3 regions of the Thermocaproicibacter melissae genome follow, and region 2 is predicted to be linked to each of the others. Evidence: a T-box and tRNA genes for the amino acid it is inferred to sense, from the RefSeq annotation. Region 2 holds a T-box; the other regions hold tRNA genes.
The links. A T-box is a leader RNA that pairs with one kind of tRNA and senses whether it is charged. The one in region 2 lies ahead of pheS (phenylalanine--tRNA ligase subunit alpha), so its partner is inferred to be a tRNA-Phe.
Positions count from the first base shown of each region.

Region 1 (7,312 bases), 540 kb from region 2:
CGATAGTCCTCAGCAGGATGCCGACGATTTGAAGGCGCGGATCAAAAAGGCAAAGCTGCCTCCACTTCAGGAGGAGAAACTCCTGAAGGAATGTGACCGCCTGATGAAGATGCCGGAAGGTTCCCATGAAGCAAGCGTCATCGAAAGCTATATTGATACCTGCCTTGAACTGCCTTGGAACAAGTCAACGAAGGATCGCATCAATCTGAAAAGAGCAAAACGTATTCTTGACCGTGACCATTACGGCCTTACAAAGGTTAAGGAAAGGATTTTGGAGGTTCTGGCAGTCCGGAAACTTTCACCGGACATCAGCGGTCAGATTATTTGCTTAGTAGGCCCTCCGGGTGTCGGTAAAACCTCCATTGCTCATTCGATTGCCGAAGCACTCGGAAGAAAATATGTCCGTGTTTCCCTCGGCGGCGTTCGGGACGAATCCGATATTGTCGGTCACCGCCGCACTTATATCGGTTCCATGCCGGGCCGAATTATCGCCGCGCTCAAGCAGGCGGGGACGAACAACCCTCTGATTCTGCTTGACGAAATCGATAAGATGGGCAGCAATTTCCGCGGTGATCCGTCGTCGGCACTTCTTGAAGTGCTTGACCCGGATCAGAACAAATCTTTCTATGACCATTATATTGACATGCCCTTCGACCTGAGCAATGTCATGTTCCTGACAACCGCAAATGATGCAAGCGAAATTCCCGAGCCGCTTTACGACAGAATGGATGTCATTACCCTCGGGAGCTATACGCACGAAGAGAAATATCATATTGCTGCCGAACATCTGATTCCGAAGCAACTGAAGAAACACGGAATCACACCCAAAATGCTGAAAATCACGCCTGCGGCAATTCACAAACTGATTGACGCCTACACGCGTGAGGCCGGTGTTCGGAATCTTGAGCGTCAGATTGCAGCAATTTGCCGCAAGTGCGCGAAAGTCTTCGTGGAAGATAAGAACGCAAAAATAACGGTTACCCCCGAAAAGCTTCGGGAGCTGCTTGGCCCTGAGAAATATAAGGACGAAACAGCTAATAAGCACGACATGGTCGGCCTTGTAAACGGCCTCGCATGGACGAGTGTCGGAGGCATGATGCTCCCGATTGAAGTAGCGGTTATGGACGGCACCGGAAAAATTGAACTGACAGGTTCCTTGGGAGACGTCATGAAGGAGTCGGCGAAAACAGCAATCAGCTGTATTCGTACCCGCGCTTCCGCTTTGGGCATCAGCCATGACTTCTACACCAAGTACGACATTCATATCCACGCACCGGAAGGTGCCGTGCCGAAGGATGGCCCGTCTGCGGGTACCGCCATGGCTACGGCGATTACGTCGGCATTGTGCAATATTCCAATCCGGCATGATGTCGCCATGACGGGAGAAATTACGCTCCTTGGTCGTGTCCTGCCGATTGGCGGATTAAAAGAAAAGTCGATGGCAGCTTACCGCAACGGTATCAAGACGGTAATCATACCTGCCGACAACGAACCGGATCTTGAAGAGATTGACTCCGTTGTCAAAGACCACGTCCATTTTGAACCGGTTGAAAGGATTGACCAGGTACTGAAAATTGCGCTCACAAGGGTTCCTACACCAATGTGCAGCGAGAAAGAAGCGGAACCGAGAACGGTGCCAACCGTGCCGAAGGTTCCGGTGCAAACACCGGAGCATAAGCCGACTGAGCAGTCGTCCGTGATTCCGCAGTAACGAGGAGCTCTATGAATTTTCAAAACGCTTTTTTCGAGACAGCGGCCGGAACATCGGCCGGGCTTCCCCAAAGTACCCTGCCGGAAATTGTTTTTTCCGGCAGGTCAAATGTTGGGAAGTCCTCCATGATTAATAAGCTGCTCAATCGCAAAAGCCTTGCACATGTCAGTTCTTCACCCGGAAAAACGTCTACGATAAACTTTTATAATGTAGGTTTCTGCCGTTTTGCCGACTTGCCCGGTTATGGGTATGCAAAAGTAACCCCGGCCGAGAAACAGCGCTGGGCGGAGCTTATTGAAGGCTATTTTGCACAGGAACGCGATTTCCGCTTGGTGGTGCAAATCATCGACATGCGCCGCGACCCGACGGATGACGATATGGCGATGCTTGCCTTTCTGCGCAGCAGGGAGATCCCATTCCTGATTGCAGCATCAAAAAGCGATAAGCTAAATGCAACACAGCGGGCAAAAATGACGTCTGTGTTTCAGAAGATTGCGTCGCAGTGCGGGACCGAGTTCGTACCTTTTTCAGCAATTTCCGGTGAAGGAGTAGAACAAATCCAAAAGAAAATTCTTTCCGTTTGTGAGAAATAAAAGACACCGCAAGCGAGTTCCGCTTGCGGTGTCTTCCTGCGAATGGAAGTATTATAGGAAAAATGCGGAAATTGTTTAAATAGCTAAAACCCATCTCTAACAAAATCAGAAATTATAGGTATTATAGTGCAAAGTAGGGCCACAGTGCCTTTACTTTTTCACTTTTTCATGCTAAAATAGCACAGGCTAGAAAGGAGTGTTGATGATTTGAATTCCAAGATAAAAGAACCTAGCGTTGACTTTTTGTTCGATGCAATTCTGCAGCTGAAGAACAGGGAAGAATGCTACGCTTTCTTTGAAGACCTATGCACAGTCCCCGAAATTAAGGCTATGTCACAAAGACTTTTGGTCGCACATATGCTGAGTAACAAAAAAGTTTACAGTGATATTGTTTCAGAAACCGGTGCATCCACCGCTACCATTAGTCGTGTAAACCGTTCCCTCCATTATGGTTGTGACGGCTATCAACTTGTTTTTGATCGCCTCGCCAAAAAGGAAGAGGAGGAAAAAAAGGGAGAGGAGAAATGAGTTATTCTTCTCTTGCCAAGTACTATGATACCCTCACACGAAATGTAAATTATTCCGCCCGTGCGGATTATTTGATTCAACTGCTGAAGAAAATGAATCATGAACCAGGGCTGACCCTTGACCTTGCATGCGGCACAGGAAGCTTGACCTTGGAATTGGCTGAGCGTGGCTTCGATGTATATGGTCTTGATGCATCCCCGGAAATGCTTTCTGTGGCCCAGCAAAAGGCTGCGAAGGCAGGGCACAATATTTTGTTCATCTGCCAGAAGATGCAGCAGATGGACCTCTACGGCGGCGTTGATACAGCTGTTTGCATGCTGGACAGCGTAAACCACATTACAATGGAAGCAGATCTTCAGGAATCCTTTCGCCGCATGGCAATGTTTCTAAACCCCGGTGGACTATTTGTTTTCGATGCAAACACAGAATATAAGCATCGCAATGTGCTAGCCAATAACGTCTTTATCTATGACATGGAAAACGTTTATTGCGTGTGGCAGAACCGCTGTGAACCGAAAAGCGCCGTTGTAAACGTTTCGTTGGATTTGTTTGAACGCCTCGATGATGGTACGTACCACCGAAGCTGTGAACATTTTCAGGAGCGGGCCTATAGCGAGCAGCAGCTGCGTGCCATGCTGGAAAGAGCAGGGCTTAAAGTAGAGGGTGTGTGGGCAGATCTTTCCTTTGAAGCTCCAAAACCGGAAACGGAACGCTTGATTGTGGCAGCCTCTAAGCCCAGATAAAAAACTGGGAAAAAGTGCGGAAAATCTGATATTTTGGGTTGACAAACGGACTCGATTGTAGTATTATATTAAACGTCGCTGATGCAAAACTCACGACCGACAGTAAGACGGGAGCATAGCTCAGCTGGTTAGAGCACCTGCCTTACAAGCAGGGGGTCATAGGTTCGAGTCCTATTGTTCCCACCACCTGGCTCGGTAGTTCAGCTGGTTAGAACGCTAGCCTGTCACGCTAGAGGTCGTCGGTTCGATCCCGATCCGAGTCGCCATAATATGCCTCTGTAGCTCAGTTGGTAGAGCAGGGGACTGAAAATCCCCGTGTCGGTGGTTCGATTCCGCCCGGAGGCACCACCGCTTGCGAACGTAGCTCATCTGGTAGAGCGCCACCTTGCCAAGGTGGAGGTAGCGGGTTCGAGCCCCGTCGTTCGCTCCAACTTGTCTGGCGTCATAGCCAAGTGGTAAGGCAAGGGTCTGCAAAACCCTGATCCCCAGTCCGAATCTGGGTGACGCCTCCAAAATGATAATGGGAAAAGGCTCTTAGATGGGCCTTTTCCTGCTATCGTAAGTAAGTGTTTAATTGTTGTATTAAATACTTACTTACGATAGCAGAAAGTGTGCTAGGCTTACTGGTATCGTAAGGCGGGTTCAAACAAGCCGCTTCCTGTGGATACGCCGAGAAAGCGCAGCGAATGCCAGCGTCATTCCCAGTGTATTTTTCCACGTATTTCCTATTGCGCGCCGCAGAATGCGAAGCTCCGTAATAGGTATTCCTCTTGTTTTACTTCCTTTTCTATTGTCAAGGTTCGCCAACCCTTTATTGCCGTGCCGTAGCATTCATTCAGTCTTATTCTGATTCTGAAAGTTTTCCCTGTTTCCCAACAGTGAATTGGCTCAGAGTTCCCGGGCATCGAGGTTGTCAATGTCCCGGCTGTTCCAGAGAGACTGAATTCGGTTAAATAAAGGATACACAATGGTGCTGACATTGTGGAAAGGTGAACTAGACGTCCACGATCTTGCTTTTTGTGTGGTAACAAAAAGCAAGAGCCTGAACGCAGCCTGGTAAGCGATACGTTCAAGCTCTTGACAAGTGTATGTTCACTGTGATACCCTAAAGGTACCACAGAAAACCAACCCTGTTAATGACCTATTGGCCTTCTGAACGTATCTTAGCTACGTTTGGATTAGTGTAAGAAGTCGGCGAAACTTCTTGCAGCTAATGGTGTTGTTAATAGGGTTATTTGTTTATCTACTATATTTTACCACATATTGTCTGATTTTGCAATACCTTAGTTGATACTGATATCGTCTATAAATTAAATGACTCGGACAAAATGTCCGAGTCATTTTTGACCTGGAGATTATTGAATATTTAGGCTCTATGTCAATAGTTGGGGTAACCCAAAATGGAAACACGGGATGGAGCGGCACTAAGCTGCTCCATTTTTCGTTGAAACATGGAACATGTGAAGAATGCGATTACGAAAGCGGGTAAAATTATGATAACCGTAGGCATTGCGTTTGAGTACCTTAATCTTGTTGTTAACCCCTTCGGTAAAACCATTGGTGTAAGGGCAATCAAACGAATTTAGAATACCTTTTGACCAGCGCACCATGGTATTTCCACAAGCAACAAATCTTGAAAGGCCACTGTTTTGTGCGGTCATAATCCAATGGGATAGCGCTGTCCGTGCGGACTGACTGTCGGAGGAATCAAGAACTTTGAAAAACTGTTCTTTAAGAGAGTAGGCTGTCAGCAAACGGCTGCTTGCATAAAGCATGATATTAACCTGTTGTTTTTGCTCCGGAGTGAGAAATTCATATCGTTTGTTCAGCAAGGTTCGAGAGCGCTTAAAGTAAATTCTTCGGGTCTTGCTAAACCTTTTCTGTTCTTCCTTGCGAATAGCTTCAAAAGCCCAAAATACCTGACGAATGTAATGATATTTGTCAATGACATAAATGGAATTTTTAAAATATGTCTGAGCAATACTAGCATATGTACTCCACATATCGCTGACAAAATACTTGGTTTGAGAACGGTCGATCCGGCTAAAATATTCTGTCAGCTTGTGGTTGTAACGAGCAGGAAGAATATCAAGGATTCGGTGCCGGACCGGATCGGTCAGAATGCATTGATATTTCTCATTGTTTGTATTGCCTTTAAACTCATCAATTGATACAACTTCGGGTAATTGCTGCGGCTTTCCATAGTTGATACAATCAAAAATCCGGATTATGGTTGAAACCGAAAGATTTACTTCTCGTGCTACACTGGTAAAGGAACGTACGTCGGAAAGCTTTGAAATGATATACGCGGCTAATCGATTTGTCATGCGGTGATATCTTGGCAGAAACGAGTTATGTTCAAAGAAACGCTTTCCGCAGGAAGAGCAGCGATACCGGCGCTTGCGGAGAATTAAACTGGTGTGTTTACCAAAAGCGGGAATGTCCTTTACCGTTTGACAACGGTAATCATGGACATAGCTGGTTTGATGTTCACAGCAAGGGCAAATATGCGGCTTTCTCGGCAACTCAATGAAAATTTCCGTTTTATCGGGTAATTGCCTCACATTTTTTACGATTACCCCTTTTAATCCAAGCAGTTTTTCGGTAGAATGAGTACAGAGCATATCGATGACCTCCAACATGGGATAGTGGTAATTTCCATTTTAAAGGTTTTTCATCGAATATGCTCTACTTTTTTTACTCTTTTTCTTAGGCTCTATTCGTTACACCCCAACATTTATTATAGAGCCAATATTTATTGGTTCAATATTGTAATTTGTACTACCATAAAAGTCCTCCGCTGCCTCTTGTGCTTCCTCAAGAGAATTGTAATTACCATAATTATTTTCATTATTCTCTGTACTGATTAATTTACCATCTTTTATTATTACATCACAAATATTGACAAGTATATAGGCCGTGCCAACAGTTTTCCCATTTGCAATAATATCTACGCTTGATAAGGTAATAACTTCATTATGCATAGGCCCACCAGCTGTTGGATTATCTTTCACAGTATATAAGTACGCTTTTTGCAGCTTGATGTTCTTGTGAGAATAAGTGTCTCCAAGAGTAAACACGGGATCACAGTTTAAATCAGAAAGGTGGTTGACAAAATAGGGTATTGAAATATCGAGATTTTCCTCAATGACTTTATCACTCATGGATTTGATATCGGACAGCCTTTTTGAATCTATTTGATTTGCTTTTGAAACGTATTCCGGAAGGCCAGAAACAATATAACTTTTTTCAGATTCTTTTACTATTGCTTTATGTGATATAGCCTCTTGCTCTGGATATATAGCCTTTACTACAATTTTATCACCATTTGCAACTATATCTTGAGAAGATTCAAATGTGACTAAAGAGATAAACGGATCATTGGAATTATTGATTAGAGATACCTTCCCGTCTGGTGAAGTACCTGTGTAGGAGACTTCTAAATCTCTAAAAACGTCAACTTCTTTACCTTTTTCCAGACCAGATATTTCTATTTCTTTTTGTGTGTTTTTAAAAGACAAGTTTAGTTGCTCAGCCAGTGTATTATCGTATGTAATTGTTAAGAGTATTTTATCGCCATTTTTAAGGTTCTCTGTTTTGCTGAGACTACATTTCATACTATCAAGGAAAAGGTTACCTCTGTATGCGTCAATATTCTTATCGATTAAGATAGTTTTAAGGCTTTCCTTGTTTAATTCGCATTTTGCTTTTCCTTGAGTATCTAATCCTTCTACTCT
Region 1 is NZ_CP101827.1:566,068-573,379, forward strand. Features, by position in the region: gene lon (endopeptidase La) at 1-1,711, shown strand, start outside; gene yihA (ribosome biogenesis GTP-binding protein YihA/YsxC) at 1,723-2,304, shown strand; gene NOG13_RS02865 (YerC/YecD family TrpR-related protein) at 2,512-2,832, shown strand; gene NOG13_RS02870 (class I SAM-dependent DNA methyltransferase) at 2,829-3,575, shown strand; tRNA gene NOG13_RS02875 (tRNA-Val) at 3,685-3,761, shown strand; tRNA gene NOG13_RS02880 (tRNA-Asp) at 3,765-3,841, shown strand; tRNA gene NOG13_RS02885 (tRNA-Phe) at 3,848-3,923, shown strand; tRNA gene NOG13_RS02890 (tRNA-Gly) at 3,930-4,005, shown strand; tRNA gene NOG13_RS02895 (tRNA-Cys) at 4,014-4,087, shown strand; gene NOG13_RS02900 (ISL3 family transposase) at 5,000-6,199, opposite strand; gene NOG13_RS02905 (hypothetical protein) at 6,299-7,312, opposite strand, start outside.
Region 1: it encodes a tRNA-Phe, which carries the amino acid that the T-box ahead of pheS (phenylalanine--tRNA ligase subunit alpha) is inferred to sense. The anticodon was not compared.

Region 2 (7,312 bases):
CGGCAGCGGAGGAACGTCGTCGTCTTCACGCACCACAACGGCAGAAGCATACCGGTCGGTGTGGGTTAGGCTCACGCTGAACCGCGAATTGCCTGCCAGTTTAAGCGCTCTTCCGGAAAGCTGCAGTACAGGTTTGCCGGTCCGTTCCTCGTGTATAACCTGAACCTCACGCAGCGAAAAGGCCCAAAGGCCGGTTCCAATCGCTTTGGAAAAAGCCTCTTTCGCGCAAAACGCTGCGGCGGCACTTTCAACGGAAAATCCGCGCTTCGCTAGCCAGGCGAGTTCGGCAGTGCCGAACACCCGGCTGCAAAAGCGCGGATTCTGCATGGATTTTCGGATTCTTTCAATTTCTACAAGGTCAGTGCCTACCGAAAACAACGAAAGCCACCTGCCTCGGCATGAACGGTTTGATCGCTTCCAAAACACGCTCTTCGGGGTCAAACACCACAAGAACGTTGCCGTATTTCGATGTATGCGCGCAGAAATACCAGCTGTTTTCACCGGAATCTGTCTGTGCGGTATAGTATGGCGTATATCCGCTCTTGTTCTTTACAATTTCCGGCCGGAATTTTCCCATGTCTTCAATGTCATGCGCATCAACGGAAACGACACGCTTGCGGCTGCGGCGGTTAATGATTTTGTCGATGGTGATATCTCCGTTGGTTACGCTGTATTCAAACTCAACATTGCGGGCGGAAATCAGGTAATAAGCACCGAAAATGACACCGACAATGACAAGAAAGCTGATTGCAGGAATCAGGAATGATGCAAATATGAGAGCAAGGCCGCCAATAATAATGGCAGCAATAATGAGATAATCTTTCGTACTGAATTTTTTCTTGACAATTTGTTCCACAAAGATATCCATTTTCGTCCTCCGAAATTTTATTCATAATTCGCAACACTTTTGTAACTTTATTTATTGTAGCATGATAAAATAAGTTTTACAATTATGTTTTTACAGTTTCCGGAACACATCCTCTCCGATTTCTGCGCTTGCATTTTCTCCCACACCGTGCTATATTACTATAATACTAGGAAATATTCTCAAACGCTGTGAAAAAGGAAGTAACCGTTTTTCCCCGCCTTCAAAAGAGAAGCATGTCACCGGCTGAAAGCATGCTGTTGGCTGAAATTCGGCGAAGTTCCCTTTGGAGCGGCACGGCTGAACCTTTCAAAGCAGTAGGCCGTGACGGGTGGCTTCGTTAAATAGCCGCAAGAGTAAATTTTAGGGTGGTACCGCGAAGTGAAGCCTTCGTCCCTTTGGGGATGAAGGCTTTTTGTTATTCCACCTTATTTGAAAGAGAGGAACCGAGTTTATGAAAGAGCAGTTGGAAACAATCCGTAAAAAAGCGGAACAGGATCTGCTCCGTGCGGCCGATAAAAAAGCGCTTGAAGATCTTCGCATCCGCTACCTCGGCAAAAAAGGCGAGCTGACAGCCATCTTAAAACAGATGGGCAGCCTGTCTGCGGAAGAGCGCCCTGTCATCGGCCAGCTTGCAAACCAGATTCGCGCACACATCGAAGAAGAACTGACGGCGCGCGCCGCGGAAATCCGCGAAGCCGAAACCGAACGCCGTCTGAAAAAGGAAAAAATTGACGTTACCCTTCCCGGTAAGCGCCGCGAGCTGGGGCACAAACACCCGCTGAACATCGAGCTGGACGAAATCAAAGAAATCTTCATCGGTCTTGGGTTCGACATTGTAAGCGGGCCGGAAGTGGAATACGACTACTACAACTTTGAGGCTTTGAACCTGCCGAAAGACCATCCCGCGCGCGACACGCAGGACACGTTTTATATTACCGACAATATTCTGCTGCGCACACAAACCTCACCGGTTCAGGTGCGCACCATGGAGAAGCAGAAACCGCCGATTCGCATTATCTCGCCCGGACGCGTTTACCGCTCCGATGCGGTAGACGCCACGCACTCCCCTCTGTTCCACCAGATTGAAGGACTCGTGGTCGACAAGGGCATCACATTTGCCAACCTGAAAGGCACGCTCGAAGTCATCATTAAGCGCCTGTACGGAGAAGATTCCGTTGTTCGTTTCCGCCCGCACCACTTCCCGTTCACGGAACCTTCCGCCGAAGTTGACATTCAGTGCTTCAACTGCCACGGCGAGGGCTGCCGTCTCTGCAAAGGGGAAGGCTGGATTGAACTTCTCGGATGTGGAATGGTTCACCCGAAGGTTCTCTCCAATTGCAACATCGACCCCGAAGTTTACAGCGGCTTTGCGTTCGGCATGGGACTGGAACGCCTTGTCATGCGCAAATACAACATTGACGACATGCGTCTGTTTTTTGAGAACGACGTCAGATTTCTGAAACAGTTTTGAGGAGGCGCGGATATTATGAATCTTTCCATGAAATGGCTGAAAGAATTTGTTCCGCTTGACGATATGCCGATCCGCACGTTTACGGAAGCAATCACCATGAGCGGGTCTAAGGTGGAAGGCTGGGAAAAGGAAGGCGAAGAGATTTCAAACGTAGTCGTTGGCAAAATTGTCTCTTTGGAACGCCACCCAAACTCTGACCACCTCTGGATTACCAAAACGGACGTCGGTTGCGGCGAGCCGCTTCAGATTATTACCGGTGCGCAAAACCTCAAGGTAGGCGACATTGTTCCGGTGGCCCTGCATAATTCCACGCTCCCCGGCGGAAAAAAGATTAAGAAGGGAAAACTCCGCGGCCTTGAGAGCAACGGGATGCTCTGCTCCCTCGGCGAGCTTGGCCTGACTAAGCACGATTTTCCCTATGCCATCGAGGACGGAATCTTTGTTCTGCAAGAAGACTGCTACCTTGGTCAGCCGATTTGCGAAGCGCTCGGCTTAAATGACACAAAGATTGAGTTTGAAATTACAAGTAACCGCCCTGACTGCTTCTCGGTCATCGGTCTTGCCCGCGAAGTTGCAGCGACGTTCCACAAGCCTTTGAATTTACACACACCGGTGGTAAAAGGCGGCCACGGTTCCTGCGCGGACCTTTTGAAGGTTCGTGTGGAAGCCCCCGACCTCTGCCCGATGTACTCCGCCCGCGTTGTAAAGAACGTGCGCGTGAAACCTTCTCCACGCTGGATGCGCGAACGCCTGCGCGCAATGGGAGTACGCCCCATTAACAACATCGTTGACATCACGAACTATGTGATGTTGGAATACGGTCAGCCCATGCACTCCTTCGACTATTCGCTGCTCGCCGGCCATGAGATTCATGTGCGCCGCGCCAAAGATGGTGAGTGCATCCGGACACTCGACGGAACCGACCACAATCTGACCAGCAACAACCTTGTCATCGCCGACGCCGAAAAACCGGTGGCTGTTGCCGGCGTTATGGGCGGTGAAAACAGTGAAATCACTGACAGCACGACGACGATTGTGTTTGAATCCGCCTGCTTCAACGGTCCGTCCGTGCGCCGCACGGCCCGCAGCCTCGGCATGAGGACGGATGCCTCCGCGCTCTATGAAAAGGGCCTTGACCCAAACAACTGTCTGCCCGCGCTTGACCGCGCCTGTGAATTGGTGGAGCTGCTGGACGCAGGCGATGTGACGGACGGCGTTGTAACCGATGTTCACTACACCCCCGAGCATCGCAGAATTCCGTTCGATGCAGACTGGATTAACCGTTTCCTCGACACGCATCTTTCCGCGGATGAGATGAAGGAAATTCTCGAAAAACTCGAATGTACCTTTGACGGCAATGACATCATTGTGCCGACCTTCCGTCCGGACCTCGTACACAAGGCGGATATTGCCGAGGAAATTGCACGTTTCTACGGCTATGACAAGATTCCCGCAACGCTCCTGAGCGGCGGTGCGCAGGGCAAATATACCCCGCGCCAGAAATTCGACAAAGCCTTAGGGGAAGCGATGATTTCGCTCGGTGCAAGCGAAATCATGACGTACTCGTTCATCAGCCCGAAATACTACGACAAAATTTGCCTGCCAGCCGACTCGCCGCTTCGCAAATCCATTACCATTCGCAACCCGCTCGGTGAGGACACTTCCATCATGCGCACCACTGCCCTTCCGTCCATGTTGGAATCCCTTGCGAGAAACTACAACAACCGCAACGAATCCGCTTGCCTGTATGAACTTGCAACCGTTTATCTTCCCACGGAAGAAGATAAGTTGCCGGAAGAACTGCCGAAGCTCATCTGCGCCATGTACGGCGATGGCTACGACTTCTTCACCGCAAAGGGAATGGTGGAAGACCTGTTTGACCGCTTCGGCATCACCGACTGGGACATTGAAGCAACCTCAGAGGACCCGAGCTACCACCCGGGACGCTGCGCAAAGCTGAGCGTCGCAGGCGAAGACCTCGGCATCATCGGCGAACTGCACCCGAAGGTGATGGAAAACTACGGCATGGACTGCCGCGCCATCAGCTTCACGCTTGACGTCAACACCCTGTACCGCCACGCACAGCTCGTGAAAACGTATGTTCCGCTGCCGAAATTCCCGGCGGTATCGCGTGACTTTGCACTGCTTTGCGATGACGAAACACCGGTGAGAACACTTGAGCAAGCAATCCGCGCGGGTGCCGGCAACCTTCTGGAGAAAGTCAAGCTGTTCGACGTTTACAAAGGGGAACAGATTGAAAGCGGCAAGAAAAGCGTTGCCTTCAGCGTTACGCTTCGCTCCAGCGACAGCACCCTCACCGAGGAACGCGTTTCCGGTGCAGTAAAGAAAATCATCCAGGAACTCGAGAAGGTCGGAGCCTCGCTACGCCTCTGATTTCGCCGCATCACCCGTTATCACATCGGCAAAATTCTCTTGCATTTGACCCATGTATGTTGTATGATAATGGAATACGGGGGGTGTTTCCATGCTGGATAAGACGATGACTTTTTCTCTCGGCCATGACCATGAAGATGACATCCGCAAGATTCTTATATCGGTCTATGATGCGCTGAAAGAAAAGGGATATAACCCGATTAATCAGATCGTAGGATACATTTTGTCCGAGGATCCCACCTATATTACGACCCACAACAATGCTCGCAGTCTTATCTGCAGGATAGACCGCGACGAACTGCTGCAGGTATTGTTGAAATCATATCTCGGTGAATAAAGCGGCTGATGGCCGCTCCGTTCCCGATACGGCAGGAAGGATGAAACGAATGGCTGAAAAATCCGCAAAGGAACCGCAGTTCCCCACTTACAAAGGGAAGCCGCTTGTGCGCTGCGGCGATGTGCTGTATTATGGAAGCATGGCCGACCGTTATGTGGTTCGGCTTGAAGTGAAAAGTAAGAAAAAGGTTAAGGACATGGATGTGGCCGACAAAGTCTCCGTTCAGCTGATGCTGACCGACCAGACGAACCGAAGCCGCAAGCAAATTGTAAAAACGAGTGAGAAAAGCGGTCTTTATCTTGCCATGGACCTCGCAGAAGTTTGGCTGCGGAGAGCCCTCGCCGAAACCTGACCGAAACAGCACGGACTCGGAGCGCAAAAACGCGCACCGAGTCCGTTACTATTTTACAGGAGGAGTATCATGCTGAAAATCGGATGTCATCTCTCCGCATCAAAGGGTTACCTCGCCATGGGAAAGCAGGCCGCGGAAATCGGAGCGAACACGTTCCAGTTTTTCACGCGCAATCCGCGCGGCGGCGCTGTGAAAGCCTTTGACCCGGAAGATATTGCGGCGTATCGGACTTTTGCGGAAGAACACGGGTTCTTCCCCATCCTTGCGCACGCGCCCTACACGCTGAACGCCTGCGCGGCAAAAGAAAACCTGCGCACGTTTGCCCATGAAACCATGGCGGACGATCTGAACCGTCTCTCTTATATTCCGGGAAGCATGTATAATTTTCATCCCGGAAGCCACGTTCAGCAGGGTGCTGAGGTCGGAATTCAGTACATCTGCGAAATGCTCAACGAAATTTTGAAGCCGGACCAGCCGACAACCGTTCTGCTAGAGACCATGGCCGGCAAGGGCAGCGAAGTCGGGCGTTCGTTTGAAGAAATCCGCGCAATCCTTGACGGAGTGGAACAGCAGCAGGTTATGGGCGTATGCCTCGACACCTGCCATGTCTTCGACGCGGGTTACGACATTGTGAACCGGTTGGACGACGTTCTTGAGGAATTTGACCGTGTCATCGGCCTCAACCGGCTGAAGGCAATTCATCTGAACGACAGCATGAACCCGTTCGGCAGTCACAAAGACCGCCATCAGAAAATCGGACAAGGTACCATCGGCCTTGAGGCCATGGAAAGAATTATAAACCATCCCATTCTGCGGGACCTTCCGTTCTACTTAGAAACGCCGAACGACGTTTCCGGATATGCGAAGGAAATCGCACTTCTGAAGGGACTGTACCATGAAGAGGTATGACGGGAGCCGATTCTGCAGGTGGCACTCTCCGATTGGAACGCTTGTGATTGTGGAAGACGGCGAAGGGATTACGAAACTTTCCCTCGCAGAAAACGCTCCGGCCGATTCGCGTGAAGAAATGACGCCGCTTCTTTGGGAAGCGGTGCAGCAGCTATCGGAGTACTTTGTGGGAAAGCGAAAAGAATTCTCACTGCCGCTGTCCCTGCACGGGACTCCGTTTCAGCTTGCTGACTGGGAAGCGCTGCGCACCATTCCCTACGGGGAAACGCGAAGCTACCGGCAGATTGCCGAGCAAATCGGAAAGCCCAAAGCCTGCCGCGCGGTCGGAATGGCAAACCACAAAAACCCGATTGCAATCATGATTCCGTGCCACCGCGTCATTGCGGCGGACAGGAGCTTAGGCGGCTACGGCTATGGGCCTAAGGTGAAGCGTTTTCTGCTGGAACTGGAAAAGCGGCATATCGGCTGACAAAAATACGGGCTTCGGAAGAATACTTCCGAAGCCCTTGTTTTGAATTATCTGTCCCACTTGTCGCACAAAGCAAGGATCTGGTCGGCAAAGCGCGCGAGGTCTTTGTTGGCGCCGCCCTCGTTGTGCTGAATCACACGCATCAGCCGCTGGCCTGCGGCAATCAGGCGGCTGAAAGCGGGCGAAGTCTTCCCCGCTCCGCGAATCGGACGGCGTTTTTCCGGCGCAATCCCTTCGTCAAGGATTCGGTTCGCCGTAAGGTCGGCAACCGCACGGAAATTCGGGACATAGGAAGGAAAGCCGCGCTGCTTCAGTTCGTCCGCAAAATCCTGTGCGGTGAACTGCTCGCCGTGAACGACGAAAACGCGCTTTGGTTTCCGCTCAAACGATTCAATCCATTTTACCAAACCGGTGTGGTCGGCGTGGCCCGAAAGCGCTTTGAAATTGTATATCTGCGCCTGCACCGCAATCTGCTCGCCGAACAGTTTGACTTGCTTTACACCGTCGATGAG
Region 2 is NZ_CP101827.1:1,104,484-1,111,795, forward strand. Features, by position in the region: gene NOG13_RS05455 (NAD(P)H-hydrate dehydratase) at 1-378, opposite strand, end outside; gene NOG13_RS05460 (DUF6106 family protein) at 359-868, opposite strand; T-box leader at 1,048-1,266, shown strand; gene pheS (phenylalanine--tRNA ligase subunit alpha) at 1,320-2,339, shown strand; gene pheT (phenylalanine--tRNA ligase subunit beta) at 2,355-4,733, shown strand; gene NOG13_RS05475 (IreB family regulatory phosphoprotein) at 4,825-5,070, shown strand; gene NOG13_RS05480 (hypothetical protein) at 5,120-5,422, shown strand; gene NOG13_RS05485 (deoxyribonuclease IV) at 5,492-6,331, shown strand; gene NOG13_RS05490 (methylated-DNA--[protein]-cysteine S-methyltransferase) at 6,318-6,800, shown strand; gene NOG13_RS05495 (MBL fold metallo-hydrolase RNA specificity domain-containing protein) at 6,848-7,312, opposite strand, start outside.

Region 3 (7,312 bases), 480 kb from region 2:
AGTGCCGCTGGAAACGGATGTCGTTCTGGAACTGCTTATTGCCATTCCGGGTGAATATTCAGAGACGGCGGAAATGGAAAAGCTGCTCGAATTGTGATCGTTTGTTATCTTTACAGCTTCTGATTCGTTTGTGTTTACTGTACCTAAACTGTTTAAGCCGCTGGAACCAGCATCAGATAATTCTGTCGAAGTGCTCATTGGAACTGCCGACACACGCGTTAATGCTGCAATTCCGTGACCAATTGTCACGCTGATTATAGCAACTGCGAGAATATAGCTCGCTTTTTTCATACTTTTCATCATTCAACGCCCCTCTTTCTATCTATTATAATTCCTTGTCAGAAAAAGTCAATTATTATTCTGATTTCACGGTTAAACTGATGATTGCCTGTATTTTATTGTCAAACTGAGAGGATACAGTGATATGACAGCTACCGGTGCTGATTCCGGTAACGATTCCGGTATTATCAACCAATGCGATCTCTGGATTGTCTGATTCCCAACTGACAGCCTTGTCAACAGCATCCTCCGGAAGAACTCTTATGTTGATTCCAATGCTTTCTCCTACGGATAATGTAACCTCGTGGGGCGCTTCTATGGATTGTACCCGGTTGACGGATTGTTCGGAAGTGCCGGAAGAAGCTGATACCTCGTTATGATCGATAGGGGATGAGGTCGAGGGTGAATACGACTTTTGATTTTGGGCTGATGAAGAAGTCAGCAGAATTGCTTGTGCATTTTTACTTGTGCTGTCCGTACTGATGCTGCTTGTCCCTTGTGTCCGGTGTATTTCTTTAACCGTCACACTCACGAGGCTAGATACTGTACTGGATGTTTGACTTGTTGATGATATTGCGCTTGTTGGTTGCCTCAACGTGAAAATAATAGCCATCACAGATAAAAGAAAAACAGCAACGATTACCGCTGCTGTCTTTTTATGAGCGATTATCTGATTCTTAACACCAAGCATAATCAACCCTGCTTTCTTGTGCGTTACGCTTGTAGCATTCCAAGACGGCAGATTCAATTTTTCTGCTCGTATTAGGATTCGTTGGCGCAACGATGTACTGCCCGACCTTGTTCTGCGCATACATGATGCACATACGGTTCTTTGCCTGGATGATTTTAATATCGTCAATGTTAATTTCGTTGTCGAGCGTAATACTTGCAATAGCTCGCAGGCGGTTTTGATTGACTAGTCTCAGTCTTACGCAAGTAACTTCCATAACAATTTCTCCTTACCAGTTTTGAATCGTCTGCATCGTGAATTTGTCATCGCGCAGATAGTTAATAAAAGCGCTTCGCCAGTATGCGGAAATATTTCGGACTCCGGCCATGCTTTGACCTTTCATGTGGTCAAGAAAACCTCGGATATCGTCCGAGGTCACATTGGATATGTATGACTTGAAATAAGATCGACTTTGTAAAGTGCCGTTGATTTTGCTTTGTGGTTTAGTAAGCAGTTCGACCATACAATCAATCAGTGCCTTAACACAATCCAGATCATCTGGATAGTTTTCGTCAAAGTAATCATAATCTATCTGCTCCATAAGTGACTTGCGTATTTCGTCTGTCTGTCCGTCAGTCATGTCAGCAGAGGGAGATTTTCCATAAGACTGATTGATAGACTGATTATTATTAATATTTTTATTATTTATATCAGTCTTATTAGTCTTATTATTATTTATACACCTACGTTTAGCATAGGGTGCTTCGAGCATAGGGTGCTCTGAGCATACGGTGCTCTGAGCATACGGTGCTTTTTGTAGGGTATGGTCAGGTGAAGTTTGTTCACTGCCTTCCTCACCATAGGGTACATTTTGTAGGGTATGGTCAGTATTGGCTTCTGGCGTGGGGTCTTCAGGCTCTGGAGGAGTCTTTACCGATTTGTTTTCTTCATGTTTATGGTTCATATTCACGATTGATGGAGTTGTAGTATCTGGAGTATCAAGAAGTTCATACTCGTACTCAAACCGACCACGATTGCTCCCAGGGATGCGGTATTGTTTCAGATAGCCACAATCCTTCAATTCGTTCCAGGCACTGTCGAATGCTCTAGTACCTTCAATGGATGATTTTTGCAGGAAACTTTTATAGAGATCATAGTTTGGGATGTTGATATAGCTCTGGATTAGTGCGTATAGACCTTTCGCGCGGAGACTGAGGCGAGGGTCTTGAAGGGCCGTATTTGATACGGCAGCAAAGTTTGTTTTATGGCGGAATCTTCCGTGTTGTATTTCACTCATTTTCTTTTCCTCACTTTTCTGTTCATCAGATAAAAGAATAGCAACAGTCATTGCCTGTTGCTGTCCGATTCACATATATTTTGATTTTGGTTCCGTCTTTGCATTGAACAATATCGAGCAAGGGGTGGTTGTCATTTTCACCATATTCATCCATATTTACACAACATTCGTACCATTTGCGAAGTTTTTGTAGAGTAATCTCTATCTCCATTTATTTCCCACTCCCTTGTTAGATTAGTTCAGTCCTTTTTGGCCTAAACTGTTATTTTGTATAATTTGGTACCGCTTTGGTGTTTTGCTATTGTCAACTCCCAAAATCGAGCATTATCACAAATTATCATCATTTTCGTAACAAACATTCGTGCTCTCAAAACCACAATATATTGTGATAAAGCCGAGAAAATGCAATCTCTGCATTTCTCGGCTTTTCTCAGTTTTTCGCTTAATGGCATTTTGTTGGGTCTGGCCCATCAGGGAACATATCTTCATATTCAGCGAGACGCTGTATTAGCTCTTCTCTGGTGTTGGGACTCCAATAGCTACCATCGCTCTTAACGAGCGTCATTCGATGATAAGTATCAGTGCTTTTTTTTACTTCTTCATCCGAAGTTTTCTGTGTAAGCGTTGTAAGCGTTTCTGAATTTTTCTCATGTGCTTTCTTTTTGAAAAATTCGTCAAGAACATTTGTATACCAGCCGTGTTCTTTTTCTAGATGGATAAGGCCCTCTGCCTGCTTCACGGAAATTTTGAGTTTCGGATGTCTAATCATATATTCAGCTAACCGCCGTTGGTCTTCCGGGTCTTCGGTATTTGTGAGTGCCACACCGGCCATAACGGGTATACGTCCTTCGTCCACATAGGAGAGAAGTTTTTTGTCAAGGTCATTGAGCTTTATATAGCGATACACGGTCTTAACCGTTTCGCCGTAAGCATCAGCAATTGCGGCAGTGCTTTTCCTTTCACCTTTAGCTTCATAGGCTGCCTTTTGCATTGCATAGGCGGCCGCCAGCTCGGACGGCAACAATTCATGGCGCTGATACAGATTTGTATCTGTAAGAATAAGGTCTGCTTCTGCGTCACTGCATTCCAGCACGATACATTTTACTTTTATTCCGAGCCTTTGACAGGCTCGTTTACGGTTTCGTCCGGCAAGAATGATATACTTGCCATCTTTTTTCCGGACAATACACGGCTGCATCTGTCCGTTTTTGAGAATGCTATCTGCCAGCTCGGACAATTTGTCCGAGTTGTAAGCACGAAACGGCTGATTTTTGATCTCTTCCAACTCTGAAGGGGAAATCTCTACAATTGTCTTTCCATTCTGAGGCATAGCAGCCGAACCGAATAGTGTACCCGAAAAAGCCTGTTCAAGTGTAGGTATTGTTTGTGTTTTCATTTTGCCTCACCTGCAATCCTCATAGCAGCTGCAAGATACGCCTGACCAACGCGGCTATTTTTCCTTCCAACTAAACTGCCGCATAGAGGAGATTCGTCGTTGGTGCTATTCCTAGCCTCTTGCAGCATTGGAATTGGTTCCGGAAACACAAGTTCACCGTAACTTTCAATCAATGCTTCACGAACTTCTTTGCTCATAGTTGTGCGAGAATTATACATGGTAATCAACATTCCCGCTAAGAAAGGACGGATATCATTTGTTTGCTTAATCGCCATGTACCGCTGAAGCATCAGAGGTATTCCGTCATATGCGAATTTCTCGGCCTGTACCGGAATCAGCAGCTTGTCGCTGCATTGTAGGGCATTGGACACCAGGAGATTATCAACGGCAGTTGGGCAGTCAAAAATGATATAATCGTAAGCACCGAAAAATTCTTGATGAAAGATTCTCCGGAGGACAGTATTGCTTTCGCCATCGGCTCCGAGAATGGCGTAAATCCCGCCGAGCATCTTATTTGCGGGTATGTAGTCCAGATTCTCTCTTTCACTGTGCCGGACAAATTGCTGATATTCAGCAGTTTTGATTTTGCTTACCTCTTGATATATCAGTTCACTGATGGCGGGTTTCCCGTCTTCCTGCCATCCAAGCCAACGGGACAGATGACCTTGTTGATCAAGATCTACAAGTAAGACATGATATCCAAGTTTGGTGAATCCCGCACCAATATTCAAAACTGTGGTTGTTTTTCCGACTCCGCCTTTTTCCAGTGAAACTGCAATAATATTACTCATTTTTTTCATCCTCCTCATAAGACACATCAACATATTTTCGAACGAATTTGCTATTGCTGTTCTTGTAATCTTTTGTCTCATTTAGGAGGGTGAAATGTTTTTTGAATTTTGCCAAAAATCCTTCGATTTCGGAAGGTAAACCAGTTATCCTAAGTTTAAGCATTTTTCTCGGACTTCCTTTCTAAATGTTGGATTTACAATGCGGACTTTTGATAGTCACAAGGATTGATGCCTTTTTTGTCATTGTATTTCCTCCCTTCAAGTCGGACATTTTGTCCGAGTTATTGCATATAAAAAAGAACCGAATTAATGATTCGGTTCTCAAATGCTACATGAATTGAATAGGTCTATGAATTAATAGGGGATGACCCCCTGCCTTACAAGCAGGGGGTCATAGGTTCGAGTCCTATTGTTCCCACCACCTGGCTCGGTAGTTCAGCTGGTTAGAACGCTAGCCTGTCACGCTAGAGGTCGTCGGTTCGATCCCGATCCGAGTCGCCATAATATGCCTCTGTAGCTCAGTTGGTAGAGCAGGGGACTGAAAATCCCCGTGTCGGTGGTTCGATTCCGCCCGGAGGCACCACCGCTTGCGAACGTAGCTCATCTGGTAGAGCGCCACCTTGCCAAGGTGGAGGTAGCGGGTTCGAGCCCCGTCGTTCGCTCCAACTTGTCTGGCGTCATAGCCAAGTGGTAAGGCAAGGGTCTGCAAAACCCTGATCCCCAGTCCGAATCTGGGTGACGCCTCCAAAAGAGATAACAAAAAAGGCCCAGTAAGGGCCTTTTTTGTTTCAGTAAGTAAGAACGTAATATGTGATTAAATGCTTACTTATGATAACAGAATGTGGTCCTAGCACCTTCTGTGTATCACGCCAATAAATTTGATATACATTTATCGGATATTGCTTGCAAAAAGGCAAGTCCTATCTTACATGATAGGACTTGCCTTTACAATTCATAAGCAAGACATTTGTTAACGGCTTTCAAACTACTTAACCTGCTTTGTGTATTCTTCTTTTTCGTTAGTCTCAGAAAGCTCTTTTACAATTTTGTAAATCTTATATGGCGTTACAAACATTCCAACCACCCCAGCTAAACAAAGCTTAAGCACTGCGTAGATGATCCAGCCAAACCAAGAAAGGCACAGAAACATAGTTGGAGTGATTTTGTCTAAAATGCTCCAGCCCCAAGGGATTCCGGCAAACATGTAACCTGTTAGCAATTTCATTCCCGCATTTTGTACGGGACATAAACAAAATCCTCCGACAAAAGCAGTTGCCATAATAATAAGGTTCTTGTGCAATTGTTCTTTATCCGCTTTAATCCTCTTGAGATTGCATTCCGGACATATAGGTATCGAAAACTTACTTGCGCATTCTTTACACAATCCCTTTCCACAATCGACACACTGATTATCCACTCTCTCAATCAGAGTAATATTAACTCTAATTATAATTCAGAAATTGTCAAATGACCACATAATTTAGTTGATTTTGTATTATTTTTTTCTAACTTTTGTCAACAAAAAACATATCTCACAGATAGAAGAAGATGATGATATTACGGTGCCTATCCAGTCTGCACCATAATGATACATGTCCCGAGGGAGGACATCAGTTCCTGTGCCGATGTCTAGGACTTTCTGCCCGGGGAAACACAAAGACATATACCCCAAAATCCCGTGTCGACGGTTCGATTCCGCCCGGAGGCACCACCACATGCGAACGTGAATATAATTAAATCTTTACTTGTCATAGGAGAATTGTTTTGAATTTCTCAAAGGTCAACGACCTTGCCATACTTGTTCGCCCTGCCCTTTGTAATTTCATTTCTTAGTGACGAGAAACGCGGGCTTTATCTAGCAAAACAACCACCGGCTTGGCCGGTGGTTGTTTTATATGCGGTATGTTATTTTTTATTGGTCACGTCTTTTTTGCTTGTAACGGCAATTGCATAGTCGGTGCCGGCAATCACGGCAGCAGCCTTAAATGCTGTAATCTTTTTGTCGTTCCGAACGAATGTAACAAGCACTTTTTCTTTTCCGTCTTTCACGGCCGAAAGAACCAGCCGGTCGCTTTCTTCGATTGTGGCTTTCGTGGATTCGTCCATTCCACAGACTTCGTCGAGCATCCTATATTCCATTAAATTCTCCTCCCGTTCATCAGAGTCGAGAATGAAGGCGCACGATTATTTTCCGAGCTTTTTATATTTTTCTACAATCATGTTGGCGCACTTATAGATATCGCCGCCGCCCAATGTAAGGATTAGGTCACCATCCTTTGCATTTTTGATCACATAATCCGAAATTTCCTCAAAGGTCTTGAACCAAACGCATCCGGGGATTTTTTCTGCAAGATCTTTTGCGTAAATGTTATAGATATTTGTCTCTCGGACGGCGAGAATCTCGGAAAGAACAACGTGGTCCGCAATTTTCAGCGCTTTTACAAAATCATTGAAAAGCAGATAGGTGCGGGAATAGGTGTGCGGTTGAAAAACAGCCCAAACGCTGGAAAAGCCCATTTCTTTCGCTGCGGTAAGGGTTGCCGTAATCTCAGTCGGGTGGTGGGCAAAGTCGTCCGCAACCGTAACGCCGCCGAATTCACCCAGAAGCTCAAATCTGCGGTGGACACCCGTAAAAGCATGAAGGCTCTTTGCAATCTGCTGCGCGTCAATGCCCATCAGGTCTCCAATGGCGAAGGCGGCCAGCGCATTGTAAATGTTGTGCTTCCCCGGAACACTGAGGGATATGTCGGCTGCTTTCTCGCCTTTTTTGAGAACGGTGAACTGTTCCCGTGCACGAAATGTCGGTTGAATATCGGCGGCGCAGTAGTCATTAGAAGGCGCAAATCCATAAGTGACGATACGCGCGTTCGTGATTCCTT
Region 3 is NZ_CP101827.1:623,565-630,876, forward strand. Features, by position in the region: gene NOG13_RS03185 (hypothetical protein) at 1-303, opposite strand, end outside; gene NOG13_RS03190 (Ig-like domain-containing protein) at 356-970, opposite strand; gene NOG13_RS03195 (septation protein SpoVG family protein) at 957-1,226, opposite strand; gene NOG13_RS03200 (DUF6017 domain-containing protein) at 1,239-2,297, opposite strand; gene NOG13_RS03205 (ParB/RepB/Spo0J family partition protein) at 2,689-3,642, opposite strand; gene NOG13_RS03210 (ParA family protein) at 3,639-4,433, opposite strand; gene NOG13_RS03215 (DUF3970 family protein) at 4,426-4,596, opposite strand; tRNA gene NOG13_RS03220 (tRNA-Asp) at 4,858-4,934, shown strand; tRNA gene NOG13_RS03225 (tRNA-Phe) at 4,941-5,016, shown strand; tRNA gene NOG13_RS03230 (tRNA-Gly) at 5,023-5,098, shown strand; tRNA gene NOG13_RS03235 (tRNA-Cys) at 5,107-5,180, shown strand; gene NOG13_RS03240 (hypothetical protein) at 5,419-5,733, opposite strand; partial or broken gene NOG13_RS09530 (class I SAM-dependent methyltransferase) at 5,986-6,090, opposite strand; gene NOG13_RS03250 (hypothetical protein) at 6,339-6,572, opposite strand; gene murC (UDP-N-acetylmuramate--L-alanine ligase) at 6,618-7,312, opposite strand, start outside.
Region 3: it encodes a tRNA-Phe, which carries the amino acid that the T-box ahead of pheS (phenylalanine--tRNA ligase subunit alpha) is inferred to sense. The anticodon was not compared.